Regions from separate parts of the Paenibacillus sp. FSL k6-2145 genome, predicted to be linked through region 1. Evidence: predicted binding sites of a transcription regulator. Region 1 holds the regulator's gene; each other region holds the start of a gene.
What was found. The regulator LexA, encoded in region 1, represses DNA repair genes until DNA is damaged. The targets are predictions, from matches to a motif close to CGAACATATGTTCG.

Region 1 (11,105 bases):
ATATCGGTGTGAAACGGTAATCTGGCCAACATCAACTATATTATTGCTTGTTTTCTTTGTAGGCTTTGTACGTATCATTTGCCAGCTTCAGATAATTAGATAAACCTTGACTCTCCAGCTCTTTGGCAAATGTATCGAATTCAGACAAGTTCCGCTCACCCAAAATAAATTTAAGTGTATTTTGATCCGAATAGTCTTTCAGTGGTGTACTCAGAAGTGTCACCCGTTCACGGTCCTCTGAAGAGTAAGGAATCGGTGGTTCTGCCGGGATCACTTCCTTGGTATCCTTCATGTCTTGCTGGAATTTCAACTCTTCTTCACTAAACATCGATTGCAGCAGATCTGTGGTACCCCCGTAGGCAAATACACCACCAGAGAATCCATAGTCAATACGCAAGTCTTTCGTTCCTTTCGGATTCAAGCCATTGTAGTTCACGTCTTCTACCAATTTACGTGTTCCGCCCTCTTTGGTAAATGTTTCGCCTTCAACGCCCCATTTGGCAAACTCTTGACCCTCATCGCTGTAGTATAACCAATCAATAAATTGCATAATAGCTTTGAAGTTTTCGCTTTTTTGAATTTTCCCGGAGATCATAACACCGTTTTCAAGTCTGGAGCCGGACATTAATTGCCCTTTTGGTCCACCAGGTACTGTAATCTTTGCAACTGAGTATTTACCTTCTCCCAGCGTTTTGTTCATATCATTTCGGTGCAGCACCACCGTTTGGGAATTACCATTAATCATGAATGATTTTCCGGATACAAATTTCTGTACAGCCTGATCATCATCCTGTGTAAAGCTCTCCTTATCGAGTAGCCCTTCGGATACCAACTTGTTAAAGTACGTTAGCAACTCTTTATATTCTGGTGTTGTAGCCGTGTACACAAACTCATCCTGATCTTCCTTATACGTCAATCCGTTACCAAAACCCCATCCAGCCTTGGTACCAAAGCCAGTAGCAGCGATGTTCAACGTACTATTAAATTGGAATCGGTCCGAAAACGGAATGGAATCCGGATAAATCTCTTTCAGTTTCTTCGCTGCATCATACAATTCGTCCCATGTGGTCGGGATGGCGATGTTATTTTCTTCAAAAACATCCGTTCTTACGAGTAGTGTGTAATCTGGCCATACTTCTTCATGCAGACCCGGGAGTACATAGTACTTTCCATCTTCCTGTCGAAGTCCTTCAAGTTCATCTTCCAGACCCCATTTTTCCACTTTATCCTTGAAATTTGGCATCAAATCAATATAATCACTAATTGGCAAAATCGCACCGGAGGATACAAATGCAGACTCTTCACCAGGGTACGTTTTAGGAATAACCAGTGGTGCATCACCGGAGCTAATCAACAGAGATCTCTTCTGAGGGTAATCACTCATGGGTACAATCGTTGGCTCAAGCGTAACACCCGTCAGTTCGGTAATTTTATTAAAAAGTAACCAGTCTTTTTTGTATGGATAACTAGGTTGATCACTATATAGTATGGAGAGATTAAATGGCTCAGTCGCCTTGAATGTATCCCCTACATTGTACGTCTCCATCGCTGCCTTGGTTTGAACTTCTGTGACGTCACCTCCAGCTCCGGTACCGCTGCTACATGCTGCCAGAACAACGGTCATCATTGTTGCCAACACCATTTTACCAACAAACTTACGTGGCTTTTGATTCATTTAGGTTATCCCCCTGAATTTGGTTTAGGTTGACCTTGCCTTAAAACTTTTTAATCAATCTCTAAAAGTTAATCATGTGAATCACTCTAGCTGCTGCGCATTACTGTTTAACAGACCCTAACATGATACCGGTTACAAAGTATCTTTGGACAAATGGATAGATGGTGAGTATCGGCAAGATGGTTAATACCATCGTTACTGACTTAATATTGGCAGCAATCTGTGTCAGGTTATCAGCTGAGGTTGCACCGGCAGATGCCCCGCTTGTCGCTCCTGCAATCATATTGCGCAAATAAATGGTGACCGGGAACAGTTCTTTTTTGTCCAAATACAGAAAGGCTGGGAACCAGGAATTCCAATGACCTACTGCGTAGAACAACACCATGGTTGCCATAACTGCTTTACTAAGCGGCAATATAATGCGTAACAAGATCCCGTAGGTGTTCAAACCGTCTATGGAGGCAGCTTCCTCCAGTTCTTCAGGCATATTTTCAAAAAATGACTTCATGATCAGCATGTTGTATATGCTAATTGCGCCAGGAACAACAAGTGCCCACATGGTGTTGTTGAACCCAAGGGAATTAATCAAGACATAGTTTGGAATCAATCCACCACTGAAGAACATCGTGAATACGGCGAACATCGTCAGAAACTTGCGACCCATCAACCTCTTTTTGGACAGAGCATATGCGAAAATAGTCGTCATGAACATGGAGATTAACGTACCTACTACAGTGTAGATAATCGTATTTTTATAATTGGTCCAGAACATGCTGTCACGCGAGATGGTCTTGTATGTCTCCACATTGAATCCTCTTGGGAACAAACTAACCTTACCGGAATTAATATAGGACTCACTACTGAAGGATTGTGCCACGACATTTAAGAATGGATAGAGTGTTATGAATACCACGAACAGCAGAAAGATGACATTGAATACTTTAAATACCTTGTAAGATCTGGATTCCTGCATGATGCTCCTCCTTTACCATAAGCTTCTTTGTGTCAGTCTGCGTGAGATGGCATTTACGGAGAACACCAGAATCAGACCGATCAGCGATTCGAACAAGCCAATTGCGGTAGCATAACTGAAGTTACTGGATTCCAATCCGACCCGATAAAGGTAAGTGGAGATCACATCAGATGTCTCGTAGATCAACGGGTTGTACAAGAGTAAGATTTTTTCAAATCCAACAGCCAGGAAATTTCCCATGTTCAAAATCAATAACGTCACAATCGTTGGCAAGATCCCTGGTATTGTTACATGAATCGTTTGCTTCCACCGATTGGCACCATCGATACGCGCAGCTTCATACAAAGAATCATCAATGGTTGTCAGTGCAGCCAGATACAGAATCGCTCCCCAACCCATACCCTGCCATACCTCAGAAGTGATATAGATTGTTCTGAACCATTCAGCCTGCTGCATAAAAGGAATATTGTCTCCGGTAAAGAAAGCCACCAGCCCATTAATGGAACCATTCACTGCTGTCAGCTGCAGGATCATACCCGCAACGATAACGATGGACAGAAAATGAGGCAGATATGACGCGGTCTGTACAAACTTTTTGAATCGTTTACTCTTCACTTCGTTAAGCATCAAGGCAAAAATGATTGGAACCGGGAATGTAAAGAGTAACGCAAGTCCGCCTAACATAAGCGTATTACCGAATACTCTCCAGAAGGTAGGGTCCTCAATAAACATTTTGAAGTACCTTAATCCAACCCACGTTTCTCCAAATATACTTCCCCCGGGAACAAAACGTCTGAACGCAATCACATTACCAATCATCGGCCCATATTTAAAAATAAGGAGATAGATGATGGGAAGGATTAATAGTGAATACAGCTGCCAGTCTTTGCGGAACAAAGTTGCTGCCGTTCGTAATCTGCTCTCTTTACGTAAAGATGTCATGGTTAACGTTGTTTTAGCGGTTTCCGACTCCATGTGTTTTCACTCCGATCCAGGACTTGATAAGTAAGAGTAATTCATGTACAACTCCCATCGTTTCTCCTCTTGTAGAAGACAACCAATCCTTCAACTTCACCCCCACTACGAAATAGATAAATGCTAAATGTAAGCGATATCAATTTGATGTATTATGTAGAATCACACAATCCAAGGTGCTTCACATCATTAATTAGCACTTACTAAGTGGTGTGATCTCCAAATCGAAATAAGCTTTTTCAAAATATTAAGCGCTTACAATCAATAGAAAATAATTAGCAATAACTCCCTGCTTCCATTTTAATGAAGTAAGTCAAAAAGAAATTGCTTTAGGACAATCTAAATACTAGTCATACTAGTATGTTAGTTATATTCTAATCCAGCTTCCCCCTAATTTCAATAACTTTTAGTAAAAAAAATGGAGATCTCTTTTAACAAGGTAATTTAGTCAACAAGCTCAAATAAAAAAACATTGGTAACTTCAAGAACGACAGCATCGTTCATAGAAGCTTCCAATGTTTCAGGGTGCTGAGGAAAGATGTTATAGCTGATCTGCTTAGAAATTAGCAATAAGCTGATTTAATTCCGATAAATGCGTTATTTCATGGTCTGGCGCATACGTTTCATTGTTGGTCTTATGCTCACGGTTAATCCATACGGATTGGATGCCAGATGATAAAGCACCACGAATATCAGTCGTTAACTTGTCTCCAACCATCATGCTCTCTTCGGGTTTAACACCCAGTTTATTCAAAGCATGTTCAAATATCGACGGATCTGGTTTTCCTTTTCCGAAGTTACCCGAGATAATAATCTCATCAAAGAAAGGAGTCAATTCAGGTACACCATCCAACTTCTCTTGTTGCAAAGCAGGACAACCGTTTGTTAACAACAACAGTTTGTACTTTCCTTGTAACTGGCGCAAGGTGTCCATCGTTTCTTCGTATACATGAGGTCTGGATCTCCGTTCTACTCCAAACTGCGCGGCCAACTGTTCAGCAAGATCTTCCCGATCTATACCCAACTTCAACAAGCCACGACGCCAGGATTCTTTACGGTAAACTGGAGCAAGCTGTTCCAACTGACGGAACTCAGGTTGATCCCCACCAGTAAAGTTAGCCCATAGGCCTTCAAACGGATTGATTCCAATCATTTTAGTGAAAGGAAAGGTTTCATATGATTCATACAGTCCACGTGCCTCATTACGAACAGCTTCTTCAAGTTCTTCTGGTTTAACCCCAGTCTCTTTCGCTGCGATTAGACAAGTCTCATGAAAAGCTTCTCGAACACTACGCTCATCCCATAATAAAGTATCATCTAGGTCGAACAAAATCGCTTTTAACGCCATTCCGATCATCTACCCCTTTATGCAATAATTACTTTTCGACGGTTTCCACGGTGATCTGGTGTGCTTTTGCAAACTTCAACAAACGTTCGGCAATCGCATCTGTATCGTAACGGTTCAATAACTTGGTAAACACCCATCTTTTCCCGCGACTGTTATGTTCGATAACAACTGTACCTGGTTCAATTCTGAATTTGACAATATCGTCAACCCCGATTGAACGTTCACGATTACCCTTCGTCGTGATAATCCGATTACTGCTAATCTTGATGTATGGACGGCGAAGCATGAAGATGACTGCCAAAAATACGTAAAGCAGCATCGTCACCCAGTCCCAAGTTGTCATTGGAGCTTGCACAAGGAATGTGCTCATAAACAGATACAAAAAGGCGAGACCAATCAAAAATATTGGGAACAACAAGCTGCGTCCCTTAAAGACTTCTTCACCTGGTGTACCCGTGATTGGTTGACCACTTTTTTTGCGTTGCTGATTTAACTGCTTGGAATTTTTCTTAACCGTTCTCTCGAACGAACGCGACATGAGAATCCCCCTTATGTGTCTTTGTATCGGCTTACATAACTGTAAACCAACATTTCCCCCTATAAATTGCACACTCAAAATAACAGGAAGAAACCTAAATATCATAATGATATCATTAGGTTTCGTTAGTGTTTGAGTTTGCCTTGGTGGCCTTTGTCATTCTCATCATCAACAATCTCAATGGTATCCAGTTGTTGTCTGAAATTGTTGCGAATATTACTCAAATAAATCTCTCTTAGCTCGGCACGTTCAGCAAGTTCTTCCTCCGACAATCCAGTGGACTTTTGCTTACGAGCCAATTCGTTAATGCGTGCTACCAGACTATCTATATCCAAGCTTGTCCCCTCCAAAAATACAAAGTCATATTAACTTTGCCATTATAAAGGCAGCTTGTCAAGCTGACACGCGTTAACACTCATTGATGTGCATTTTATTCTGCAAATTGCGGTAGAGCTAGTACTTGTCCCACTTGGATGGAAGTTGTATGAAGTTGATTCACTTTCTTAATTGCTTCTATATAAATACGTGTATCCATATTCGTCGGTTTATGTTCCAAAGAAATACTCCATAATGTTTCCCCTTGTGAAACAGCTATCTTTCCTCCAGGCAGAACATCATTCTCATTGCCAGCAAATACAGTTAAAACGGTGCTACATCCAATAAATATAATCAAAGAGGTAATGGCTACCTTTAACATCCATGAAGAAATCTTGAAACGCGCTAAAACCTTCTTGTAGTTCCCTATTTTAGTCTTCACCAGTTCCGAATTCATTGGTTCATAAATGCTTTGATAAGTAGAATATCTCATTAAATACCCGCCTCCAAACGTTTGTTCCTATCTGTTGAAATCAATATAACACGAACACTTGTTTTGTTCAATAGATTTTTAGAACAATTGTTCGCTTCTTTTTTGAAGGAGAAATTTCTTATTTCACTTCCTTTTGCAAAGCATTTGCAGTATTATGCTCTGACTTTTGGACAATTTCTGTTCTATAAGTTAAAAAACACTGATTTAATGCTATTTTATTTAGAACTTATGTTTGTACGAACGGAGGTTCTATGTTATAATTTTCCCAAACGTTACTAAAATGGGGTTGATACGGTATGTCGAAGATATCCAGCAGGCAGCAGGCTATTCTGGAGTTTATACGAAATGAAGTCCGGTTGAAGGGGTATCCTCCTTCCGTACGGGAAATTGGTGAAGCGGTTGGACTTGCTTCCAGCTCAACAGTACATGGACATTTGGATCGTTTGGAGAAAAAAGGTTTGATCCGACGCGACCCTACCAAGCCAAGAGCCATTGAGCTTTTGAGCCAGGAAGAATCTGAGCATTCTCATCAATTTGCTCATAGCGTTGCACGTATTCCTGTCGTTGGTAAGGTTACAGCCGGGGTTCCAATCACTGCAACCGAGAACATTGAAGACTACTTCCCTCTTCCTACACATTATGTAGGCGAACAGAAAGTGTTTATGCTTTCGGTAGTCGGAGATAGTATGGTGGAAGCTGGAATCGTTAACGGAGATTACGTTATTGTCCGTCAACAGCAAACTGCTGATAACGGTGATATCGTCGTAGCAATGACTGAAGACGATGAAGCTACAGTGAAAACGTTCTATAAAGAGAAAGATCATATTCGCCTTCAACCGGAGAATGCGACCTTCGAACCTTTACGTTTGAAACATGTTAGTATTCTGGGTAAAGTCATTGGCCTTTTCCGAGATATTCATTAATATTTAACTTGAGTAACAAAACTAGATGTAATGAAATACGAAAGAGGTTGTCCTGATCAACAGGACAACCTCTTTTTTTCATGTTTATGTTATTTTAGCGGATAATTATTCACTGCGTTTCAGAACACTCTTGTGATGCGAGAACACATCAAAGCTCTGTTGCCCGTGATATGAGCCCATACCGCTCTCTCCTACACCACCAAACGGGAGATAGTGTGAAGTCATATGAGAAAGTGTGTCATTAATACATCCCCCACCGAAGGATACTTGATTCAAAACCTGATCTTGCAGTTGCTCATCCTGTGTGAAGAGATATAATGCCAATGGTTTTGGCCGACGAACAATCTCATCCAGCATAGGTTTCAAGTCACTGTACGTAAATACAGGAAGAATCGGACCGAAGATCTCTTCTTGCATGACAGCTGATTCCCAGTTCACATCTCCAAGTACAGTTGGCTCAATCAGCAACTGCTCACGTACAGATCGTCCACCTATCAGCGTTTTGCCATCTGTGAGGAATTTCGATAACCGATCAAAGTTACGAGCATTGACAATATGCGGGAAATCAGTGTTCTGTAACACATCATCTCCAAATTTATCTTTGATCTCTGCACCAATCAGATTGATCAATTCATCATGAACTTGTTCATGTACAAGCAAATAATCCGGAGCAACGCAAGTTTGGCCTGCATTCAGGAACTTACCACGAACAATACGTTGGGCCACCAGCTTCAGATCTGCATCGCTATGGACAATAGCAGGACTTTTACCGCCCAACTCAAGAGTTACAGGAGTCAAGTGCTCCGCAGCTGCCTTCATCACAATGCGACCAACACCCGTGCTTCCTGTGAAGAAAATATAATCAAACTTCTCTTTCAACAATGCTGTGCTGGCCTCGACTTCCCCTTCCATAACGGCGATATACTCCTGAGGGAAGATCTCCTGAATCAGATCATACGTCAGACGAGATACGGCTGGTGTTAATTCAGAAGGCTTGATAACTGCACAGTTACCGGCTGCAATTGCTCCAATCAGTGGACCGAAGGCCAATTGGAAAGGATAGTTCCAAGGTGCAATAATAAGCGCCACTCCGTATGGTTCAGGGTAAATGGTGCTCACCCCATCCGGCATAGCCGGATTGGTTGGGACTTGTTTAGGTGAAGCCCATTCCTGCAGGTGTTCTAATGCAAAATCCAGTTCACCCAAAACAATACGAATCTCTGAACCGTAAGCTTCCGCCTCTGATTTGTTCAAATCTGCCCGAAGTGCATCTTGAATCCGTTGCTGATACTTTTCAATTCCTTTTCTAAGCTGTTGAAGCGCATTAATCCGATACTCGATATTTTTAGTTTGTCCTGTATAAAAGAATGTACGTTGTTCTGTCACTAGTTGTTTTGCTTGATCCATATTAACATCTCCAATTAATTATTTAAAATTAAATTGTTCAAAATTCAAATAAAGTATACCTCTTCTATATGAAACTTTCAACATACAAATGAAACATCCATTTGTATGTATTGGACGATGGTTGGAATTTTAAAAGAGTGAATGCTAGTATTCCTTTCTATCTGTGGCTATCAGAATTTCTAAGGAAGTTTGATTTAAATCTTTTGCTTCAGAAAGTTTAACATTAATGAAAAGTGAGTTTTGCGATTATCTAAATCGACGAACGAATGTGTTTGTTATAAAGGTAAACCTTGGTCACAGATAAACACAAAAAAGTTACGTGGGCTAATGAAGAAGAATTAGGGGAAATTTTTTAATTTGCTTTAAGATGATTTATCCATTCCTGGCCACAACTTCACAACGAGCAGATTTTAATCCAACAACTACTCCTGAGAGCGGTCTTCGAAGAAAGGGTTAAATAATATCAAATCAACTTGTACTACTTCTATTAAAAAAACTCATCTAGTATCTCACTCATCCGCTGCATTTCATGATCGTCCAAATCTGTTTAGATTGGATATACTACTTAATCAGTTGGAGGAATTTTTGGAAGTTACGTTAGTAGATCTGTAGGGGGGGAAATACAAATCACAATGTAATATATGTCATATTTTTACATTTAATTATGTGGTATTTTTAGAAAGTAAAGTTTTATAAATCATTTAAAGACAGATTGTCAAGCTAAGTGCGACAGTTCCTCTGAAAAGGATTCGTGAGCGGTTCTCCACCTCAAGCATTTTCGGGGTCTGTTATTGATCAAATCGAGTGAGCGGACAAGATCTTCATCCTCTACCCTAGCAAAATCCCTACCCTTGGGGTGGAACTCTCGGAGTAATCCATTCCCATTTTCATTGGATCCGCGTTGCCAGGAGGAGTACGGATCAGCAAAATAAACGTCTAGGCCATGAGTAGTTTCCACACTGGCATAGCAAGCAAATTCCTTGCCACGGTCAGCGGTGGCGGTGAGGAATGTCCCTTGGGGGTATTGTGAGATGGCTACACCCAATGCGATTTCCATGGACAATGCCGTCCGATCCGGCATAAGAATCGCCGTATACAGACGTGTCTTCCGTTTAATGAGTATGGCTACGCACCCTTTACTTTTCCCACGCCCTGAAACTACGGTATCCAGTTCCCAGTGTCCAAACGTTTCACGAGAACGGACTTCCTTCGGGCGATTCGAAATAGACTTTCCAACCGTAAATTTACCGCGAGTTTCAGTGGGTTTCTGACGCTTCCCTTTGTCCCTCAGAACGTGTAGTACACCTCGAACCAGCCTCCCCGTGTAAATCCAGCGATAGATGGTTTTGAAGGAGACTACAGGTAGACCATCGACGCGGAAACGTCCAATAATCTGTCCTGGAGACCATGTGGCCTCAAGTTTTTCCTCCAGTGAAGCAGCCAGAGTATCGGACCATTTACTGTTAGGTATCGAAGCCTTACGACGTTCCTGATAAGCACTTTGAGCTGGCTCCGCCTGATAGGATCCAGATGAAGCTGCACGCTATCTGAGGTGGCTTCGAGTGTCCAATTGGATTAGGAGGCTTTAAAGATATAAAAGGGGTTCTTAATAAATACATTAAGCTAATTCTGCAGAATATGAAGTTTAAAGCTTCACATAATCAATGGTTTGATGCAGCTCTGCCTTCTCCATACTTCCAAAAACATTAAAATCTCTGAGGAACTCATCGAACTTATCCCTCAAATCGCTGACCAAGGAGCACTTCGAAGCTCCCCCTCCAGCTTTGTTGTTAACTTTACCGCATACGTACTCTCCGTATAGGACGGATGCTTTCCATATAAAAGCTCGATCTTCCATAATGCCTCAACCGTATTTGGCATCTCGCTGACCTGAACATCCGGCGCAAACCATCAAGCCCCTAGAAAAGAAAAAAGACGACCCACCAATTCGAGTCGCCTTCATTCCAACTCAATGCCAGTTTAAAAAATCACGAAACGACCCAAACAGCTCCGTCAAAATATACCCCGAAAATGAAGGGGGAACTAGAGAAGCTGAAGAACAACTGGATCGGACAAACTTCATGAATAAGTATAAATCTTCATAATAAACAGAAAAGTTTCAGCGCTAAGTACACAAGTAGATCTTATATAAACTCGAAGTCATAGCTCACGTTTTTAAAACTAGATGATACGAACAAACACTCTAAACAGCGACCTATTGTAAATCATCACCATAAGATATCATTATTTTAGCCCGGTATCGGTTAGTATTAATCCACATTTACAGGCTCGATCACTTCGAATAAAAATGGATTACCATTTAAATATTCTCTTATGTATGCTTGGGCATACTTTTGTTCATCGATTAAACTGGTTGTTTCTCTTGGATCAGAGGAGTGATGGCAGGAGTTCTCGATCATGAACATGACAAAAAAACATTCCAGATCCCGAATATAGT
Region 2 (11,105 bases), 3.0 Mb from region 1:
CGCCATTGATCAATCTATTTTTAGAATTGAAATCCCCAAGTGAAGCATGGTTAGTTCTTTCATTGCTTACTGAAAATCTTGCACCAATCATACCTTTTGGAAATCCTAATCCTTCTTTCGGAACGTTATAACCCCTACTGCGTTGCTCCCGCCCACTGAGACTGGATAAATCCAATCCGTGCAGTCAGGTCAACTACTGCCTGCCCTGCTAAATCTGTCTGGATACATGCAGCAGTTGCTCTGGTGTCACTTTAATTGTACTCATAGTATTCTCCGCCGTTAGAATTATGATTTTACAATGTTAGCAGAAGTTTGTTTGCAAATGCATCCACCCATTATCCTGATTTTCCCTTTCTTCAAATGAATACTTTTCAGTACTTATAATCCTCCAGTCCCATTCCTGTGAAAAGAACCTCCAGATCATCATGGCACGCCTTTTATCAGAAAAACTTTGTTGAATTATCATTCAATCGAGTGGCTAACTCCTCCAATATGTCTTCCGTTCGTTGAAGAAGCTTTCCGATGTTATCAAGGTCTAAATATTGATCCTCTTGGCGTTCCTCTAAAGATGACATATGTTGCATCGTACCGATGAACAAAGCGATATCCAACCCGGGTTCAGTGTCCGTATGCACTAAAGGTAAGATTTCGTTCATGGTGAGTTCCTTGGGTGGATGCGCTGAATGATACTTATGGATATATAATGCCTTGATCATGGAGACCAGAGCCCAATCGCACAGAATCAGGCAGGCTTTGAACTGATTATGATTACACATGATGGCCGCAAGTTTGAGATGATACTGGGAAAGTCGTTGATATTCAAATTCATCATTCTGCCAATTCTTGTAGGAGTAAGCGTGATACAAGGTTATCAACTCCTCAACATATTAGTTTAGAATCCACATTACATTCAAACACTCTGTATGTTTTTTTAACTTTTGGGCAAGATACAAACAAAATATTACTACATAGTAGTTTTAAACACAAACAACTTATTATCTATTGGTTAATTAACGATGAATCTTTCTCTACACTTCTAATTAAAGAGAGGTGTTCATATGTCCGAACTTTTAGAATTAGTGGGCGCGAGAATAAGAGATCTAAGAAAGTCTAGAGATCTGTCTCAAGAAGCATTAGCTGAAAATGCGGGGTTTAATCCAAGTTACATTGGCTTTATTGAACGAGCAGAACGAAATATATCTTTAAAAAATCTTGAAAAGATTGCTGCCGCTTTAGATGTCGGTGTATATGAATTGTTTACATACGTTAAGGAGCGTGAAGATCTCTCGCATGATGATGCCAATATTACTAAGATCATTTCTCTTTTAAGAACCCATGAACCTAAGCACATTTTAATGGTGCTTAATATAATTACTGAAATCTTCGATACTTATGATAAAAACTAAAATAACGAGGAGCATACCGATCCTACACGACCGGAATGTTACCTCGTTATTTTCATTATTCCTTCATCTTTTATTCACGTAATTGCGTACTATATTTACTTTATTATGTAATTTAGACATTGAACATTTGTTCGTCTTACGATAAAATCAATATACATTCTACGTTATTACGTACGTAAGACAGGGGGATGCCTATGAACTTTAGTTATAGTTTTCCAGCGATTCGCGGGGTTCAAGCTGGAAGAGATTTTTATACAGTAATGTGCCCATTGAAATTAATACCCAGGATATTTCTTTTTGATGAGGAGGAAATTCCGGCCGACCACCGTGCACAACGTTTAATGAATAAATCAAGAATTCCGGATATTACGAACTATATTCTTGAGAATCCTAAAGATTATATTTTCTCTTCGTTAACTGCATCAGTAAACGGCGAGCTAATTTTCCAGCCACAATCGGAAGAGTTTAAAGATCTTGGTTATTTGAATATTTCTTTAGATGCTCAATTTCTCATTAATGACGGTCAACATAGACGCGCAGCTATTGAAGAAGCTCTCAAAATTTCTCCTGAACTTGGCGACGAAACGATATCCGTAGTATTCTTTCATGACCTTGGACTTCTGCGCTCTCAACAAATGTTTTCGGATTTGAATCGTCATGCAGTGAATACCACATCTTCAATCGGAATTCTATACGATCACCGTGATCAACTATCTTTGATCACTAAAAGTTTAATTAATGAAATTCCTTTATTGGAGCGGTATACGGATCGTGAGAAAGTATCGTTGTCCAAAAATTCTCCTAAATTGTTTGCTCTGAATCACATTTTCAATACGATCTGTAAACTGTTAGGCAAGCGTAAAGGTGAGTTAATCTCAGAACCCGAGAAAAAATTTGTGTCTGAGTTCTGGGCTCTTCTTTGTGTTTCTATATTGGAATGGCAAGATGTACTCAATAAGCGAACCTCGCCAAGAGATCTTCGTATTGGTTCGGTTGTAGCGCATGGTGTATTTCTCGAAGCTATTGGTATAGTCGGCCACTATCTTTATCGTTATCATGCAGATCAATGGGAGTTGTACGTAAAAGAACTCTCCAAAATCGACTGGAGTCGCGATAATAAAGCGGATTGGTTAGGCCGTGCTTATGGACAAACCGGACGTATTAACAAGACAAATGAGACCATTCAATTGACTGCAAATCTCATAAAATTTAAACTAGGGCTCCCCTTAACAGAAGCCGAGCAGAAAATTGAAAATAAAATAAAAGAAGGTACATCTACTGATGTTTAACATATTTAATACTGGAAGCAAGTTCGTTGAAGCCAAAGAACTAGTCAAAGAAGTCTATTTAGCAGATGAGAAGCCTTGGGTCGTAGGTTTCAGTGGGGGAAAAGACTCAACGGCAGTTGTACAGCTAGTCTTTCAAGCCTTATCCGAGCTTGAACCTTCTCTTTTGAAGAAAAAAGTGTACGTCATTTCATCAGATACTCAGGTAGAAACTCCTTTAATTATAGACAAAATCACGCGAACTCTTGGACGAATACAAAATAAAGCACTCGCTGTAGGTTTGCCTATTGAAACACACAAGGTACGTCCAAAAGTTGAACAAACCTTTTGGGCCTCTATTATTGGAAAAGGTTATCCTACTCCACGTCAAAAGTTCAGATGGTGTACGGATCGTTTGAAAATCGAGCCTGCTAACCGTTTCATTCTTGATAAAGTAGATCAGTTTGGTGAAGTGGTTATGTTACTAGGAGTTCGAGATTCCGAAAGTTCAACAAGAGCAGGAGTAATGCAATCTCATACTATAGAAGGTTCAAATTTAATGCGTCACTCTACACTTCGAAACGCATTTGTTTTTGCTCCGATTCGCTCCTACACTCTTGATGATGTATGGGAATTTTTATTGCAGTATGAGTCACCATGGGGCGATGATAATAATGAACTGCTTCAGCTCTATCAAGATTCAAGTAGTGAATGCCCTCTCGTAGTAGACAAAGAGATAAAAGAAAGTGCAGGTTCTTGTGGAAACAGTCGTTTTGGGTGTTGGACATGTACAGTTGTTAATGAAGATAAGGCGTTGAGCGGATTTATTAATAACGGTGTAGATTGGTTACGTCCATTATATGATTTTAGAAATTTCCTTGTTCAAATACGTGAAGACCGTACGAAAAGACAAAAACATCGTATGAATGGCGAAGTCTATCTGACAACAAATTTAGGCGGAATAGATCCTGATGATTTGAGTCATCCGAGAATCTACAAATCTGAAATGAAGCATTATATTGAAGAAAATAAAATTAACCTTGCTTCTGTGGAGGAATTGGATATTTTAATCGTTGATGATGAGAATCCAGATGCTCTTCCTAAACGTTTTGGCGTCGGTCCTTTCACAATGAAAGCTCGGGAAGAAATTCTTCGAAAATTATTACAAACTCAAGAAGAAATTCGCCAAATGCATGACCCTAACGTTGAATTAATCACATTTGAAGAGCTTAAGGCAATTCGGAAATATTGGCATGACGACCTACAGTGGGAAGATCGACTTCCTCTGATCGTCGAAGAAGAAACAGGTATAGTTTACGATTGGCATCAAAATGATCGTCCTGTATTCAAAGAAGACCAAGTTACCGATCTTGAATCTCTTTGTCAAGAAGAAGGAGTCAACCTTAATCTTCTTAAAGAATTAATATCTGTTGAGAAAGAATACTCCGGTGTAAAAGTAAGAAGAGGACTATTCCAGGCATTTGATAAAACACTCAGACAAGATTTCTTACATTTATAAAGGTGGATAAATAATCAATGCACATTCAAAAACTGGCTCTCCGAAATATAGGTGCTTACCATGGAGAGCTCAATAAATTTGATTTCCGTACAACGGCTAACCGTAACGTAATACTACTTGGTGGGAAAAATGGTGCTGGTAAAACGACAATACTAGAATCTTTAAGAATCGTTTTATTTGGCTCTATGGCATATGGTTTTGTTACTGAGAATGAACCCTATTATCGTAAAATTAGAACATTACTGAATCGTAAAGCAATTAATGAGAATGTGACTGACGCATTTCAGATTACTCTTGATTACAGTTCCACTGAGGATTTCGAATTACATGAATATTCATTAGTAAGAAGCTGGCGAATAAAAAATGATCGTATTCGTGAGAGTTTTGCAGTTAAACGTGATAATCAATTCTTATCTGCTCAACAAACTTCTGATTTCCAGAGTCGATTACGTGAAGAAATGCCTCCAAAATTATTTGAACTTTGCCTTTTTGATGGTGAGGATATTTCGCGTATTGTTTCTGAAGAAAAAATTCCAGAGTACTTGAAAGAGTCAGGTAAGATTCTATTTAATCTGGATCTATTCGTAAATTTGGAAAAGGATCTGAACACATACCGAATACAATATGCTCAGCAAAATGCCAGTGCAGCAGAAGAAGTTGCTCAGTATGAAAAACTCGAGATGGAGATTAATCAACTCAAAGCAACAATCGACGAAAAACAACAGCTTACAGTGCTCCATGAAGAAGAGATAAACAATCTGAATGATGCTATTAAACAAGATAAAAAGGATTTCGAAATTCACGGTGGCTTACTTCAGGAAAAAAGACAAGAAATTGTTTCTAGAATAAACGTCATTGAGAACAAACGCAAAACGAATTCAGAACATGTACGGCATTTCGTCTCATCTCTTCTTCCCTTCTTTATAGCGAGGAAACAGCTCCAACAAGTTGATTATCAGTTAAATGCTGAAAAACAATATGAGTCATATGAATATGCTGCGAACACGCTTAAACAAGATAAATTAACTTCTCTTCTTACTAGTACTCTGGGAAAGTACAAAGAGATTGATAACTTTGAAATGAAGGCTATTTTTGAAGGTATCCTGAATTTAATTAAACCGAATCAAACGGAATTAATACATCGTGCATCGTTTGAACAACGTAGCGAAATTCATAATTTAAATAAACAACTTGAAGGCCTTAATATCACCGATTATGTTAACCGTTTTGATGAAAATGCTATATTGTTAAAAGAATCTCAAGAATTAAGGACTCAATTAGAAACAAATGATCAGGCCAGTGAGTTTAAAGAACTTCTTGAACGAATAGAGCAAAAAACAAAACATGTTGAACAGCAGAAAATGTTAATTGAGCAACTTGGATCTGAAATTCAAAATCATTCAGAAAGCTTACATGCTAAACTCTCTCAAAAAGATAAAGTAGAAGAAAAGATTAGAGAGTACCATAAATCAGAAAAGTCATATGAAATGACAGAGAAATTACTTACAGTTAGTCAACGTTTCAGAGAACGGCAATGGCGTAAAAAACTTGATGACGTTGCTAATGAAACTGTGCGTATGATTGACGTACTCTTCCGTAAGAAAGATTTCATAAAACGAATTCATATAGACCACACTTCTTTCGAATTAAAACTATATAACTTAGTAAATCAAGAAATTTCAAAAGAACGCTTATCTGCTGGCGAAAAAGAAATGCTCATGCTCACTGTAATATTGGCGATGTTTAGAGTATCCGGCTGGAAGCTACCTTTTGTATTCGATACTCTCATGGGAAGATTGGACCAAGACCACAAAAAGTCACTTATTCAACATTTTATTCCGCGTTGTGGAGAACAAGTCCTTATGTTTACAACTGATTCTGAAATAACGTCGGAACAGTTTCCTGTGATTGAAGAAATTACAACACGCTGTTACACCTTAGAATACGATGCGTCTCAAGAAAGTGCAGTAATAGTAAAAGACCGCTACTTTGATATCATAAGAGAGGCGGTACAGTAGTTATGAATTTCACTTTAAAAACATCAAAATATGCTAAAGAGATTCTCACGCAACTACATGCTTCCACCGGAATCACGCCTAATATTCTAATCCGTTATGCTGTTGCTCTATCTTTAAGAAACACTACCCAGATTGTGCCTATTACTAAAGATTTCACAGACGGATTAGTGTTGAACCGTAGCACCGTTACCGGAGAGTATGACTATGCCTTTCGTGCAATGATTACACAGGCCGCAGGTCGTGAATTAACAGATGAGGAATTCTTTCCTTCTTATTTCAGTGCTCACTTGGAACGTGGAATCCGAGCCTTGGCTTCAGAGTATAAAAGCGCGGGGAATTACGAAAAATTCATTCGTAATTTGTTATTCTAACGAAAGTAGTGATCAATATGTTGTATCTGGATAATAGTGCTACAACAAAAATCCATCCTGAAGTATTGGAAGTAATGCTCCCTTATCTTCAAGAGGAATATGGAAATCCTTCAAGCAAATTTTATTCCCTTGCTGAGAATGCTAAAAAAGCTGTGGCTACCGCTAGAGATCAAGTTGCCCAACTATTAGGATGTGACTCAGACGAGGTTGTATTCACAAGTGGAGCTACTGAAAGTAACAATATGATTATTAAGGGTGTAGCTGATTATTACAGTCATAAAAATAACTCTTCAAAATATATATTAACTTCTGCCGCTGAGCATCCTTCTGTACTCGAAACAGTAGAGTTTCTGGGTGAACGCGGGTACAAAACGAAGTTGCTTGATGTCGATAATTATGCAAGAGTGAATATTGAAAATGTCAAAGAAACAGTTGACCAAATCCCCCCTATTCTTACTTCGTTTATGTGGGGGAATAATGAGACTGGATCACTAAATCCCATTGATGAACTTTCCGATTTCTTCACAACCAATGGTCTATTCTTCCATACTGATGCAACTCAGGTTATAGGTAAAATACCTGTTGATTTGCGGAAGCACAGAGGAATTCGCTTTCTTTCCATGTCAGCACATAAAATAGGCGGCCCAAAAGGTATCGGAGCCGCCATTATACGAAAACAATCTAAAGAGATTTTTACTCGCTTAACCCCTCTTCTTCACGGGGGAGGACAGGAAAACAACTATCGAAGCGGAACACTAGCTGTCCACAACATAGTTGGACTAGGTAAAGCAGCTGAGCTAGCATCGCAGAATGTAGAGAACAATGCCACACGTCTTGCTCAATTGGAGAAATATCTCGTCGATCTACTCAAGGAAAATATTGGAGATAAGATCACTTTCAATAGTGATGAAAAAGATAAAATTCCAGGACTAATCAGCCTTCAATTCATAGGTGTAAACAATGAGTTGTTGCTCAAAAAACTTTCCAGCTTCATGGCTCTATCCACTGGATCAGCTTGTAGCTCCAGTAAACCAAGCCATGTTTTGAGCGCAGCTGGAAAGTCACTGGAAGAGGTAAGACAGACGATTAGAATCACATTAAGTGCTGATTTAAGTAAAGAAGAACTGGATCTGTTCAGAGAATTAAAATGAATTAACTTTTCCCCATCTTATAGGATGGGGAAAAGTCTAATTATTTCCAGGGGATAAGATCGCTTTTAGATAGTTATGGTGATCTTCATTAATGAAAACCAAACCTTCTCCAGATTCATTTTCGGTTTTGACATTGAATCCATTCTGTTTCAAATTTTCTATTATTTGTTGAAGAATATCCTCTGTAATTTCTTCTAACCAAGAACTCATTTCCGTGTTATCAAACAGTGCATTAAACAAATAGGGATTTTTAGAATAAATAGTATTTATACTCTCTATAAATTCTCTTTTATACTGAAAAAGAGTACTGTAAAATTTATGGATGTCAGTATAATCTGCCTCCAATTTAGAAACATATAAATTTTTTTCTTTTACTTTAAACTTTATTTTTATCTCACAATGAACTACTTCATTCTCGTATTTACTAACTGTAAATCGAATTCCAGTTCCATTATCAAAATCCTTTATTCTTTCCATTCCAAGAAGCGAATCTATGGTCAGTTCGACTAATATTTTTTTATTAATCCTAAGTCTTAATCTTTCATATTCACTGTATTCGGTTTCGGTCATGAGAAAAATATTATGGGCCCAATAATTTCTGAAATCATATATTCGGTTCCATTCTTGAACTAAGTCTGGCTTAATATGTGAATAAATGTCTTCAGAGAATAAATTAGAATTACTATATATTGATTTTTTTAACTCATCAATTTCTTCAATTATCTTATCAGTTATTTCTGAAAAATCTATATTACTTTTTTTATTCCTGAATTCTTCAATCTTATTATCTAAAATCTCTAACCTTTCAAATATTTCATTCTTATTTTTCCCAATATTCTCTTTAACAAACCCCCCTAAATTTTTGAAATTATAGTCATCTAAGGGATTAGCGAGATATTTAAAAACTTCGTCCTTTCTTCCTGTTTTTCTATCAAAGGTGCTATCGTTGGATGTTAGATATTTACTACTCCAAGATGTCCCTACTTTTCGGAGCATCTTAATTTCAATTAAATTCCGAAAATTCCTTTCCAGTTCATAAATAGAAGAAGATATTTTTTGTAAATGTTTAGCAGTTTGAGAATCGTAGAGTATTGTTAGATAAAGTCCATCTATCCTGCCTAGAATCTCTATAATTTTTTTCTTATTCTTCTCAAAATTTTTTGGAATTTTCATCTTATCGTATACCACAAAAAAAATATGTTCTTCGATCAAGTTTATATGGTAGTCGATATCAATAAATTCCTTGAGGATTTCTTTCAAAGTTTCAGTACCATAGTTACCTTGAAATTGAAGTATAAACTGAGTGTAGTGTTGTTCCAAATTCATCACTCCATATTCTTATGGGTATTTTAATTAACTTCGAGCGTTGTAGCTGCTTGTTCTAGAGAGTCATTACCTGTTGATTCTACTGAAATTTCTTTAAGCAAGTTAACCATGTCTCTCTGATTTAATCCGGATTCCTGATACCCGCTTATACTTTCATCAACTACTTTTAGGTAATTGGAGAATTCCTCTATAGAGCCCTTTTCTAACGAGAAATAACCGTTATTATTCAAAAAACTTTTATGGATGATTTTAGATAATAACTTGTTAATCAATTGTTTATTGTTCAAGCTGATATTTTGTTCATTTAGATTTTTATTGCATTTTAAGTAATCTTTGATCGATTCACTACAGTCTACTGATTTATTAACTCTGAATACATAATCAAATATTAGAGTATCGGGAAGTAAGTTATCTAATATTTCACACATTTTTTCGATCAAATTAGTAAAACTCCAATCCCCCATCACTGAATCTTCTAATTCAGCAAGCATATGCTTTGCAATATTACTCAATACAACTTCCTTTACATAAAAACTTATATCGTGTGGGTTGGATCTGATCTTGTTAAATATATAATCCCAAAATGCAACAAAAACCCCATAATAACCTGCATCTTTATAGTAGTATTCTTTATCTTCTACTGTAATGGGATCTATCTCCTCTAGAGCGTCTTTAAATTTTTCTTCTAGGAAATCTTCAATTTTTTCTATACAATTTAACATGTGTGAATATACAATTTTCTCCTTTGACTGCTTTCCCTCCCATTCAATCATATCTTTATTTTCTAAATGTTCAGAAACGTATCTTAACCCTATCAAGTTACTTGTAGTTGTAGAGAATCTATCTGAAACATTATTTTGTACTTTGGTACTCTTATCATTAATTGTATGAAATAATTTCCTATGAAGCTCAGGACTAAGTTCCTCAATGATTAGAAAAGGAATTTTTATTTTATCAAAATCATTCATGCTATCTGGATCTTCAAGTATCTCATTAATAGCTTTTATTCTATGTTGCCCATCAATAATCGTTAAGCTTGACTGCTCAATTAGCAATTTATATGTTGTGTGATCGTATTTCAGCTTACCTGAACTATTCATTATTACTGGAGGAAAAAATATTCCATCCCCTTCTTCTTTCATATATTTTATTATTAAATCAACACTAGCATCATTAATTAATCTATTCATAGATTGATCTTTTACTAAGTTAACATATCTTTTAACATCGTTGTAAGACATGAACCCACTATAACAATTCTTTGTATTCCAACTATATACAACCGCTGTTATTTTATTACTTTTGTTTGACATATAGACCCTCTCTGACAATTTGATGGGAACTACTCATATCTATTAATAATTTTATCTATCCCCTATCCTACGACAATTCCCAAAATGCCTTATCCCGCATCCAAATCGGTTGTCCCGAACCAGCCTTCACGATACTATAATGTTTTTGCAACGATTTAATCCTGCTCATTATGTTATCCTCTTCTGACTTACTCTGCGTGCTAAACACCATTCGAATTTCCTTAGCAGACATTTCAGACACATTATGCACAATCCATGTCAAAATGTAATTCGCATAGTCATTATCAGAAGTTGAGAAATGGCTCAAGAACTGCGTAGATAAGATTGTGCCAACACCATACTCTCTTCCTTCTTTTAAAATCTTCTTAATCGAAGTAAAGTCTTTACTGAGGAAATTATCCGCCTCATCAACCAAGATCATTCGTGTAATTTCACGATAAGCCCCTTCTATTGCACTGTGCCCAAACATTTGCATTTGGTTATAGAAAACATCGAGTGTAATGGATACTACAAGGTTTTGAATACTCTCGCTGTATCCAGACAGATTAATTACTGTGATCCCATCAATCATATCGAACAACGAAATGGTTTTGGAGGAATCCGTTTCAAACACTTCAGTTTCATATAACTCTTTAAGTGCCGCATACAGAGAATCAATTTTAGAGTTTTCTTTACCAGCATAAAGTTCGTATATATCACTCATCGTTGGAGCAGGTAAATCCCAAGTCGTAGAATC
Region 3 (11,105 bases), 1.9 Mb from region 1:
CGTAAAGGAATTGACGATCCAATCTACGCTTTCTCCGTGCATGGTATTGCGGGTATGTGGGGTGCGATCTCCACGGGCTTGTTCGCTACTCCTGAACTTGCCGAGAATGCTGGTGTAGGTCAAGCGGGTCTGTTCTATGGCGGTGGATTCCACCAATTGGGCGTACAGCTTCTCGGTCTGGCAGGTGCTTTTGCCTTCGTACTGGTAATGTCCTTCATTATTCTGGGCGGAATGAAAGCAATCATGGGCATCCGTGTTACTGAAGAAGAAGAAACAATGGGTCTGGATATCAGTGAGCACGGTACTTACGGATACCCTGAACAAATGAAAAATGTAGATTCTAAATCCAATGGTGGTACGTTCAGCTCCTGAGGTGAATGATGCTGAATCATGCTTCAAGGAGGCTGGACATGATGGAACCCATCTCGTATACAAACTATTCCTGGTCTTATCAGGGAATCGATGGTGCGGTGTCTTCTCAAGAACTGCGCCAGGCACGTGTGATATTACAGAACGAGCTCCAGGAATTGTTGTCCGCTTCCTTGTCGCCGATCGAGTGGTACCAAACGGTAAATGAACTGCATGACCGGATTGCACGGAAAGCAGTAGAGTTATGCATTCAGGGGATGGTTGAGGAAGGCTTCGGCCAACCTCCCGTCCCCTATGCCTTTATCGTATTTGGCAGTTCCGGCAGGGAAGAAGCAACGTTATGGAGTGATCAGGATAATGGCATGATCATTAGCGATACTCCGCATGAAGGTAAAGAGGAATATTTTGCTCAGCTCGGACAGCGAATGACGGATATGTTGGAAGAGCTTGGTTACGCCAAATGCGAAGGCAAAGTCATGTGCTCTGAGCCACTCTGGAGAAAAACGCTGGCGTCATGGAAGCATCAATTAGCAGATTGGAGCTCGGATCTGAATTGGGAGCCCGTTCGTAATCTCATTATTGCTTCAGACATGCGTTTTGTTGCAGGTGAGCAAAGTCTGGCGGAGGAATGGATCACGAGTTTTTATGAACAGTTCAGACTGGTTCCTGAACTTTCGGATGCAGTTCTTCGCAATACGGTTAAACATAAAGCTACATTAAATGTACTTGGACGTGTGGTCACAGAACGATTTGGTGAACATGCAGGCGGATTTGATGTTAAGTATGGTTTGTACATTCCGCTGGTGAACAGTGCCCGTTATTTGGCTTTGCAACATGGGATCAAGGAGTCATCGACGTTAAAAAGAATGGAGAGACTGACTTCACTTGAAGCTGTTCCATTTACATTACTGGATGCATGCCAGCGGGCCTTCTTAGCCGCTTTGAAGTTTCGCAGAAGTACACCGGTTGTCATCCAAGGGGATTTGCAACATAGCAGTGGGTTCCTGGATGAGAAACAGATGAAACAAAAGCAGATTCATTATGAGCTCAGGGATACGCTCGGGTTGGTACGACGAGTGCATCGTGCTTTGCAAAGACAGTTGCGTTTTGCAGAAAGGAGACGTCCATGAGAGAGCCGGCAAGGGGCAATACAGGATTCTGGAATTCGCTGCGTCAGGGAGGGGTTCCTTCCGCCATCGCTTCCATTATGGGAGCCCCTACGGCGCAACACATGGCGTTTATCCGCTCTATGATGAGAGAACAGCGCAGACCTGAGGTTCTGCATACGCCTCTAAATGAGCTGGACGCAGTTGTATTTGATCTGGAAACGACGGGTTTTTCGCCCCAGCATGGGGATGAGATTATCTCATTTGGTGCGGTCCGTATACATGGTGGTGTGGTACTGGAAGGAGAACAGTTCTATACGGTGGTGCAGTCCAAGACTGCGGTTCCGGAACATATTACTGAACTTACAGGTATTACGCAGGAGATGACGCTGGACGCACCAACTTTGCTGGAAGGGCTGCATGATTTCATGTCTTTTGTAGGTGGAAATGTTCTGATTGCACACGCAAGTGCGCATGACCGAGCTTTTCTGAATGCGGCTCTGTGGCGGACTTCAAAGGTAAGGCTGACACATCGTTTAATCGATACGATGATGTTGGCCCGCTGGCTTGAACCGAGCAGGCCGGGATATGGTCTGGATGAATTGCTGGAATCCAGAGGCATTCCGATCTATGGGCGTCACCATGCACTGGAAGATTCCAAAATGACTGCACAATTATGGTCCTGTTATTTGGAGGACATGATGCGTAAAAATGTGGAGACCTTGGGTGATTTGTATACCCAGCTAAGTCACGCATAACGGAACGGGAAGCAGATTGTATGAAGGCGCAACGCGGTGTGCCGGATCTTGCGGTTTCTTCGAGGGTTCAATCAGATAACCGTTCAGATGCATATGAGATCGCAACCCGCTTGTTAGGTCGGGTGAGCCGATGAGGTACATCTGAAGCAAACTGGCGAAGGCCGGAAGAGCTTGCAAGTCCTCTAAGGAAGGAACAGGCCTGGTCTGCGGATGAGAATGGAAGATACCAATGAGCTTGGGCTCGGAGAATACGCACCGAATCCATTCGGCATCATCCAGAGTAAAATGGTGCAGCGGGTCAGGTGCTACGTTACGAATGGGCTGAAACCGACTGATTCGTATACCGCCCGCTGCGGTTTCACCCAGCATAACCCCGCAGGCTTCTTGCGGCAGCGAAAGGAACATGTGCTTTGACATCTCTTGTTCTACGGAAGAAGGGATGTAAAAGACGTTTTGCTGCCCGTGAAGTGCTGCCATTTGTATTCACCCCTCTCTCTTTGGCTCCTGCTTAGGCAGGAGTCCTTTTTCATTTTATTTTCTGTAATCCGGATTGTAAAATTTTAAAGGAAAAGGGTACAATAATAAAGAGAACATTTGGCAATCATGTTCTGGTGAACTGTGATAGAGCGTGATAAACACTTAGCATGTGCAGAAATTACGGTTTCAGTTTCAATATGCTAATTATATAAAAGGGTGGCGGGTTATGAAACGAAACATATACATACTCCTTGGTGTTGTCTTGCTGGTTGGTATTGCACTGGCCCAGAATGCGGGTGACGGCATTGCAGCCGTCTTTAAGCAGGAAGAACCGATGCCTACAGAGACGGGACCACGTGCGGGTCTTCTGGCACCTGCTTTTTCTCTGACAGCAATGGATGGAAAGACGTACAGTGTGGGCGGTGCCAAAGATAAGGCCACGTTCGTCAGTTTCTGGGCATCCTGGTGTGAGCCGTGTAAGCAGGAAGCTCCAGAGCTGAACAGAATGGCTGCGAAATACAAGGATAAGCTTGACATGTATGGGGTTAATGTAACGTCATACGATAAACTCAAAGATGCCAAAGCTTTTGTGGATGAGTACCAACTGACATTCCCTATTCCCTTGGATGAGAAGGGGACTGTGTATGCTCAATACAATGGGGTGGCTTTTCCAACGAATGTTCTGATTGACTCCAGAGGAGTTATACAGGAGATTGTTCTGGGCATACTGCCCGAAAAAGAGTTGGAGCGTAAGATTGAAAAGTTAATTGCGAATTAATTTTCTGCAAAGAAAGAAGCCTTTGCATCCATGAATCATGGGTGCAGAGGCTTCCTTTTTATTTTCCGGGAAATAAGCTTTAAGAGCCTGTTCAAAAAAAGCCTTTTTTGAACATACACTTTAATGATTACTTATCCCATGAGCAGGAATAGGGAGTGTGCCCGGCTCATCCTGCAATTTTTCTTGAAGCAAAGCATAGCGGAAACTGTGTACAAGAGCTTCCCAACTTGCTTCAATTACGTTCTCGGATACACCAACTGTGTTCCATGTATTTTCCGTATTTTTGGATTCGATCAATACACGAACTTTGGCGGCTGTGGCATCTTTCTCATCCAGTACACGCACTTTGTAGTCTGACAGATGCATATTGGCAAGTGAAGGGAAGTATTGCACCAGCGCTTTCCGAAGCGCATTATCGAGTGCGTTAACCGGACCATTGCCCTCAGCAGCGGTATAAGCGCTTGTTCCAGCGATATTCACTTTGACAAAAGCTTCGGAAACAACAGATTTTCCCGCCGTTTTCTCTACAAGCATTTTGAATGATTCAAAAGTGAACAATTCTTTCATGTCACCGTTCGCTTCACGAATTAACAATTCAAGCGAAGCATCTGCACCTTCGAACTGGTAACCCTGATGCTCCAGGTCTTTAATTTTCTCAATAATCTGACGTGAATTGGCACTGCTTGGATCGAACTCAAGCCCCAGTTCCTGAGCTTTGGATACAATGTTACTTTGTCCGGCAAGTTCCGAGACCAGCACACGTTGTTTGTTACCAACCAGTTCAGGCACGATGTGTTCATAGGTACGGGAATCCCGCAGGATGGCAGAGACGTGAATTCCACCTTTGTGAGCAAAAGCAGCATTGCCGACATAAGGCTGATTAATCGGCATATTTACATTGGCAATCTCGCTAACATAACGAGCCACGTTTGTAAGTTGTCTCATGGAATCCTCAGTAACACATTCATAGCCAAGTTTCAGTTGCAGGTTCGGGATGATGGACGCGAGATTGGCGTTACCGCAACGCTCTCCATAACCGTTCATTGTTCCTTGAACCTGACGGGCTCCGGCTTGTACAGCGCTGAGTGTGTTGGCTACAGCCAGTTCACAATCATTATGTGTATGGATGCCGAGATGTGCATGAGGCAGGCTTCTATGCAGTGTGGATACGATCTCATGTACCTCGTTTGGCATGGTCCCGCCGTTGGTATCACACATGACGAGCCAGTCCGCTCCAGCTTCGTGAGCCTTGGTCAAGACCGCTTGAGCATACTCCGGGTTATGTTTGAATCCGTCAAAGAAGTGTTCTGCATCAAAGATCACTTCCATACCATTTTGTTTCAGATAGGCGATGGAATCATAGATCATGGACAAGTTTTCTTCCAATGTAGTCTGCAAAGCGGTATGCACATGGAAGTCCCATGATTTACCGACCAGCGTTGCAGCCTGAGCACCAGATTCGATCATGCGCTTCAGGTTGGCGTCTTCACTAGCAACGCTGCCTTTACGGCGGGTACTGCCAAAAGCAACAACCTTTGCGTTCAGGTTTAATTCCTTGACTCTTTTGAAAAACTCAATGTCCTTGGTATTGCTGCCGGGAATTCCGCCTTCAATATAATGGACACCCAGGTCATCAAGCTTCTTGGCAATTTTGAGTTTGTCGTCTGCCGATAAGCTGACACCCTCCCCTTGTGTGCCGTCACGTAAAGTCGTATCGAAGATGGAAATGGCCTTTGACATGAAGATCCTCCTTTGAGATAAAGCGCTCTTTTAAAAGATTGGATTGTAAGTTGGGAAAGCTGTTAAGTACGTTAGTGGACGAATCCTTCGATTCGGCAACGCTACACTGTGTTAAATTGGGTGCGCTGATTTGTCCTAAAGTCGTCAATTTGTATAATTAATTATTATAGCACCATTATAGCCAAATGCTACATAGAAATCGCAGTTTCATGTAACAATTAACGGATTTTAGAGCAAAAAGAAGGATGTTAATGATAATCCGGATGTGTGTTATAATTTATTATTGAGTTTTAATTGGAATATATGGAAGAAAAGGAGGGTTGATTTTGAGTTTTGTATGGGAAAATACGGTTATTGCGCTGATCACATTGATCCTTTTTGTGAGTGTAGGCTGGTTAATTATTCGGTCTCTGATCAGTTCTCGCAGAAAATAAATGTTCGTGACTGAATTAACATAACGGGTTTGATATACTATAGAAGAAAGAAATTCGTTTCATTAATTAGTGTGCAAGAAAGGGCGGGGGTTCATGATGTCTTCAGACGGCAATCCTCCAGCGAATGTGGATCAATACTACCCTACAGCCGGACGGGTGATTCTGCATGTCGATATGAATGCTTTCTACTGCTCTGTACATGAAGCCGAGGAACCAGATTTATATAGAGGAAAAGCAACGGCCGTTGCGGGCAGCAGTGAACTGCGAAAGGGTGTAATTGTAACCTGCTCATATGCCGCTCGTAATCGAGGCATCTCAACAGGTATGGTTGTCCACCAAGCCATGAAAAAGTGCCCTGATCTCATTGTGATTCGTCCTGATTTTCATTTATATCGTCAATATTCAAGAGCTTTCATGCAGATTGCGTATAGTTATACCCCTCAACTTGAGGCAACATCCATTGATGAATGTTATCTTGATATTACAGGTTCAAGGCAATTCGGGAATCCAATGGAGATTGCGGAGAGCATTCAGCGTAGAATCAAGGATGAATTGGGGCTGCCATGTTCCATTGGCATTGCACCCAACAAATTATTGGCGAAAATGGCTTCGGATCTGAAAAAACCGAACGGTATCTCCATTTTACGCATGAGGGACGTACCCCGGATTCTTTGGCACAGACCATGCAACGAGATGTTTGGCATTGGCAAAAAAACGGCTGAAAAGCTGAAAAAACTGGGCATTGAAACGATTGGTCAATTGGCCAAGTCGGATGAGAACATGTTGACCGAACTATTTGGAGTTAATGGAGCATGGCTCAAAAATTCTGCGAATGGCATTAACCATTCCGCAGTTCACGCGGAACGGGAAGCCAATAAATCCATTGGGCATACAACCACTTTACCGGCGGATGTATCGGATATGAATGAGATTCATCGGGTATTCCTCAATATAAGTGATCAGGTAGCCAGAAGGTTGCGCAAGCACGAAATGTTCAGCCAGGGGATTCAGATTACGATCCGCACACCGGATATGAAGACAATCACCCGATCACGTCTAATGGAAGTTCCTACGGAGGATGCAACGGTCATTTACCGTGAGGCCTGTAAACTATTTGAGAAGCATTGGGGTAGTGGCAAGCCTGTACGCATGCTCGGTGTGACACTTCAGAACCTGATTCCAAGAGAGGAATCCGCTGTACAGATGGACTTGTTCGAATATGAGCAGAAGCCCAAGAAGGACAATCTGATTCGGATTATGGATCAGTTACGTGATAAATTTGGTGAGAATGCTGTTGTGACCGCAGGTATGCTTGGAGACGATCCTTCCGTGCTGCTTCGTAATCATAAAGTGCGCGGTACTTCCCTGCAAAAAGATAACTTGCAAAGTCTTGATTAAATAAGGGATAATAGAGACTTGTGGTTGCAAAATGATTTGTAATTATCCTTACTTTGTATTAATATGTTTCTAGATAAAAACACTGTACGTTTCGAATTTTAGGAGGAGAGAATGTAAATGAGTAAATATACTTGGGTTGAAAAAGACACATGCATCGCATGTGGCGCTTGTGGAGCAACGGCTCCTGACATCTACGATTACGATGATGAAGGTTTGGCAGAAGTTATCTTTGACGGCGATGCTAACCATGGTATCAAAGCTATTCCAGACGACTTGTTTGACGATATGCAGGATGCATGCGATGGCTGCCCTACAGATTCAATCAAAGTAGCGGATGAGCCTTTCAATAAAGAGGGTTAAGTATTTCTTGCATGAACACAGAGCACTTTCTTTTGTCTTTACGACAAGGGAAGGTGCTTTTTTTGTTTTCATTTTACTGTGATCTTATGACCTGTGGATCAAGGACGATTATTGTCGAAAACCCTTTTTTCCACCGGGTACTCAAGTCCTATGGATTCAACGCCTGGTTATGCCGATATATAATGATATACGGAAAAAGGTGAATAGTGGAGGATCGGATGCAAAATACTCATCTAAGAACATATGTCAAGAAACATCCAGACAATAAAATGGCTTGGTACTTGCTTGGAAAGGAGTACTTGGGCGAAGGACAGGAGGCCAAAGCCAATTATTGTTTTCAGCAAGCGGGCGAGGTTTACGAGGCATTTGAACGCAGTAAAGCTCCTGCTGACATCTGGGTGGACTATCAGGAGAAATTGGTGGAGATGTCTGAGCAAAAAGAGAAAAAACAACGTAGACGCAAAATGTGGCTTACGCTGTTCATGCTGCTTGTGCTGGCAGGTCTGCCACCTGCGGACGCTCCGGGTTTCAGTCGTGAAGCGGCCGACGCACTGTCAGCAGCACTGGAATCCACAGATGACATCGAAGCGCCTGTAGAAGCGGATAAACAGGTTGGAACTGCATCCATTGCGCCAAGCAATGTGTTCACCGCTGCGGCATTTGGTGGAGGCAACCATGGCGAGGCTGCTCTCGCAGCTGCCTGGTCCGGGTCTGGCCCAAAAGTAGAGACTTCGGCTGTACTGGGTATGCAAACCTCGGATGACTGGTCTTTATGGAAACGAAATATGCCTGTGAAATACATAGTACAAACTAATACAAGCGGTAAATTAACTGCACAGAGTTATGATGCCAAGCAATGTAACTGTGAACCTCCTGAAGTTACGCCGAAAATCAAAAAGATGGCCTTGGCGTGGACCGCCAAGCAGGAAGCCGCTGCATCATTATCAAGTGCAATCGTTGCCTATCGCAAAAAAAATGACGCTTGGCCCAAGAGTGTAACGCAAATGGCTCAGCCATTTCCGAATAATATTCTGGGCGAGACTGCGCCAGGGATGACTGAGATGTTTCCGAAGCTGCTAGCTTTGCATCAAGGAAAGGCACAGGAAGGAAAGAACGATTCGAGTGGTAAAGAGAATGGTTCAACGACTTCGAATTCGGCTCAAGGCAAAAATGCCGCTTTTGCAGATACGCTGGGAGGTCAGCCTTTTTTGCAGGAACCGCTGGAGATTGTCATTGATAAGGATATACATAAACTTGCATTAATCAGTGGGGATACCATTGTTCGTATGTATGATGTGGGACTTGGCGGTGATCGAACACCGGAAGGTTCATTTGTCATTACAGATAAAGTGGTCAATCCGAATGGGCGCTCGAACGGTGAGTTTGGAAGCAGGGGTATGCAGCTCTCGAATACAAATTATGCCATCCATGGGACCAACAAGCCAGACAGTATCGGACTGGATGAGTCCCTTGGATGTGTGAGAATGCGTACAGGAGATGTAGAAGAGTTATTCGCTCTTGCTCCGCAAGGCACTCCGGTACGTATTGGAGAAGATGTACTGCCAGATCTGACGCTTGTTCCAGAAGCAAAGCAGCGTTATCAGCATACGCTTGTTCCAAAGCAGAATAATCCGAACAAAACGTATCACTGGCTGAATTGATCTGTTTGATATGTAGAATCAGATGGATTCAGCCTGAATCATCTACATGTTGGCAATAATGATAAGAGCACCAATGATGATGATCAAGCCGCCTACACTGGCTGCAGTCCATGCAATGGCTTTGCGATTCACTTCTTCTTTCTTTTGCTGTAATGCAGGTGGTTTACGTTTGGGAGCCATGAGTTATTCCTCCTTATTTGGAATAGAACTAGTGTAGAGTAACCATGCTCTCATTGTAAAGAATTCAACTCGTCATTTCCAGTGGGCGGGTGGATTTCTTGTGAGCATTTTGTATTATTCGATTTGTGCTGTCTATGCGCAAACTACTTTCCTTTTTAATAAGAAACAGATAGACTTGTGTGTAGAGTGTTTTTTTACATATGAAAAGACGGAAAACGGCTTTTTGGCGTACCGGAACAGAACGGAGTGAGTGATTTGTTATACAGAAGTCTTGCTAAACCTTTGTTGTTCAAAATGGACCCTGAACAGGCCCATCATCTGATTATTGGCGGCCTTAGTGGCATGGGCAGCATCCGTCCGGTTCCTTCCGGACTGCGAGTGATGTACGGCGTTCGTGAAACGTCTGATCTGGCTGTTGACATGTTTGGGTGTCATTTCCCTACACCTGTTGGTCTGGCTGCGGGTCTGGACAAAAACGGACAGGCCGTAACGGGCTTTTCTTCCATCGGATTTGGATTCATGGAAGTGGGAACCGTGACGCCACTTGCACAACCAGGTAACGATCAACCACGGCTGTTCCGTTTGCCTCCAGATGAGGCTTTGGTGAACCGGATGGGCTTCAACAATCTGGGTGCGGAAGCGATGGCAGGAGAACTTTCACGTCTACAGGATCGGCGTATTCCAGTGGCTGTTAACATCGGCAAGAATAAGGCAACGTCTAATGAGGAAGCTCACCTGGACTATTCGAAGTGCATTCAGGCACTATACGATTATGCTGATCTGTTCGTGGTTAATATCAGTTCACCAAATACACCGGATTTGCGTAATCTGCAACATGGGAATGAATTGAAGGAACTGCTCGCTGCGGTTATGAACGAGATGAACGTGCAACATGCACGAGCGGGCGGAGCGACCAAATCCGTTCTGGTGAAGATCGCACCGGATGTGAATGATCAGGAACTTGAATATATGGTTCGCACAATTGCAGACAGCGGTGTTGCTGGCATTATTGCAACGAACACAACCATCAGTCGTACAGGACTTTCCCACCAACATGCAAAAGAGACTGGCGGTCTGAGCGGTAAACCTCTGCGTGAGCGTTCTACGGAGATTATTCGCCAGATCTATCGTCAGACTGAAGGCAAACTTCCGATCATCGGTTCAGGTGGTATTTTCACAAGTGAGGATGCTTACGAGAAAATTAAAGCCGGAGCAAGTCTGGTCGAAATATATACAGCATTAATCTACGAAGGACCTGAGGTGAATCGGCGCATTCATGCCGGACTGCGTGAGTTACTGCGCAAGGACGGTTATCGTCATATCTCTGAAGCGGTTGGTGCGGAGCATCGTTAAGAAGGAATGTGGATCCCCGGATTGAAAATATAGAAGCATGGAAGAGCGTAAAATGGTTCGGGACTCTTCCCCCCACCAAACATCATGTATAATGGAATAGAACAGGGGACGCTATAGAGACAGGAGGCATAAGCATGGACGGTAGAGACTGGGGTACATTTTTACTTCCTTATGAACAAGCGGTAGAGGAATTAAAAGTCAAGTTTAAGACAATGCGGGCGGAGCTGAAAAAACGGGAAGAGTATGCCCCGATTGAATTCGTTACCGGTCGTGTCAAAAAAATATCCAGTATTCTGGAGAAATCCAGACGACTGAATGTGTCGCTTGATGACGTGGAGACAGGCATTGAGGATATTGCAGGTATCCGTATCATGTGCCAATTCGTAGACGATATCCGTCGGGTTGCCGAATACATTCGAGGCCGCAAGGATCTCACGGTACTCATTGAGAAAGATTATATTACGAATTTCAAAGAGAGCGGCTATCGCAGC

Region 2: dndB (DNA sulfur modification protein DndB) is a predicted target of LexA. The motif match lies at 1,527-1,540, and genes of this name have one in related genera.
Region 3: NZ043_RS19585 (DNA polymerase IV) is a predicted target of LexA. The motif match lies at 5,656-5,669, and genes of this name have one in related genera.

Annotation. Positions count from the first base shown of each region.
Region 1 covers NZ_CP150267.1:6,245,650-6,256,754, forward strand. Annotated here, with positions in the region: gene NZ043_RS27575 (extracellular solute-binding protein) at 41-1,675, opposite strand; gene NZ043_RS27580 (carbohydrate ABC transporter permease) at 1,776-2,648, opposite strand; gene NZ043_RS27585 (ABC transporter permease subunit) at 2,661-3,623, opposite strand; gene NZ043_RS27590 (HAD family hydrolase) at 4,180-4,971, opposite strand; gene NZ043_RS27595 (hypothetical protein) at 5,000-5,509, opposite strand; gene NZ043_RS27600 (DUF896 domain-containing protein) at 5,635-5,844, opposite strand; gene NZ043_RS27605 (LysM peptidoglycan-binding domain-containing protein) at 5,940-6,317, opposite strand; gene lexA (transcriptional repressor LexA) at 6,614-7,240, shown strand; gene NZ043_RS27615 (aldehyde dehydrogenase) at 7,346-8,647, opposite strand; partial or broken gene NZ043_RS27620 (IS30 family transposase) at 9,363-10,178, opposite strand; gene NZ043_RS27625 (phosphotransferase) at 10,918-11,105, opposite strand, start outside.
Region 2 covers NZ_CP150267.1:3,237,938-3,249,042, reverse strand. Annotated here, with positions in the region: gene NZ043_RS14320 (EndoU domain-containing protein) at 1-91, opposite strand, end outside; gene NZ043_RS14315 (hypothetical protein) at 441-866, opposite strand; gene NZ043_RS14310 (helix-turn-helix transcriptional regulator) at 1,059-1,406, shown strand; gene dndB (DNA sulfur modification protein DndB) at 1,601-2,695, shown strand; gene dndC (DNA phosphorothioation system sulfurtransferase DndC) at 2,688-4,190, shown strand; gene dndD (DNA sulfur modification protein DndD) at 4,208-6,208, shown strand; gene dndE (DNA sulfur modification protein DndE) at 6,211-6,579, shown strand; gene NZ043_RS14285 (cysteine desulfurase family protein) at 6,597-7,730, shown strand; gene NZ043_RS14280 (hypothetical protein) at 7,767-9,050, opposite strand; gene NZ043_RS14275 (DGQHR domain-containing protein) at 9,080-10,369, opposite strand; gene dptH (DNA phosphorothioation-dependent restriction protein DptH) at 10,437-11,105, opposite strand, start outside.
Region 3 covers NZ_CP150267.1:4,382,722-4,393,826, forward strand. Annotated here, with positions in the region: gene NZ043_RS19555 (ammonium transporter) at 1-372, shown strand, start outside; gene NZ043_RS19560 (DUF294 nucleotidyltransferase-like domain-containing protein) at 411-1,499, shown strand; gene NZ043_RS19565 (exonuclease domain-containing protein) at 1,496-2,233, shown strand; gene NZ043_RS19570 (M67 family metallopeptidase) at 2,219-2,710, opposite strand; gene NZ043_RS19575 (TlpA disulfide reductase family protein) at 2,937-3,488, shown strand; gene cimA (citramalate synthase) at 3,609-5,228, opposite strand; gene NZ043_RS19585 (DNA polymerase IV) at 5,759-7,060, shown strand; gene NZ043_RS19590 (ferredoxin) at 7,178-7,420, shown strand; gene NZ043_RS19595 (L,D-transpeptidase family protein) at 7,639-9,081, shown strand; gene NZ043_RS19600 (hypothetical protein) at 9,124-9,261, opposite strand; gene NZ043_RS19605 (quinone-dependent dihydroorotate dehydrogenase) at 9,517-10,614, shown strand; gene NZ043_RS19610 (GTP pyrophosphokinase family protein) at 10,749-11,105, shown strand, end outside.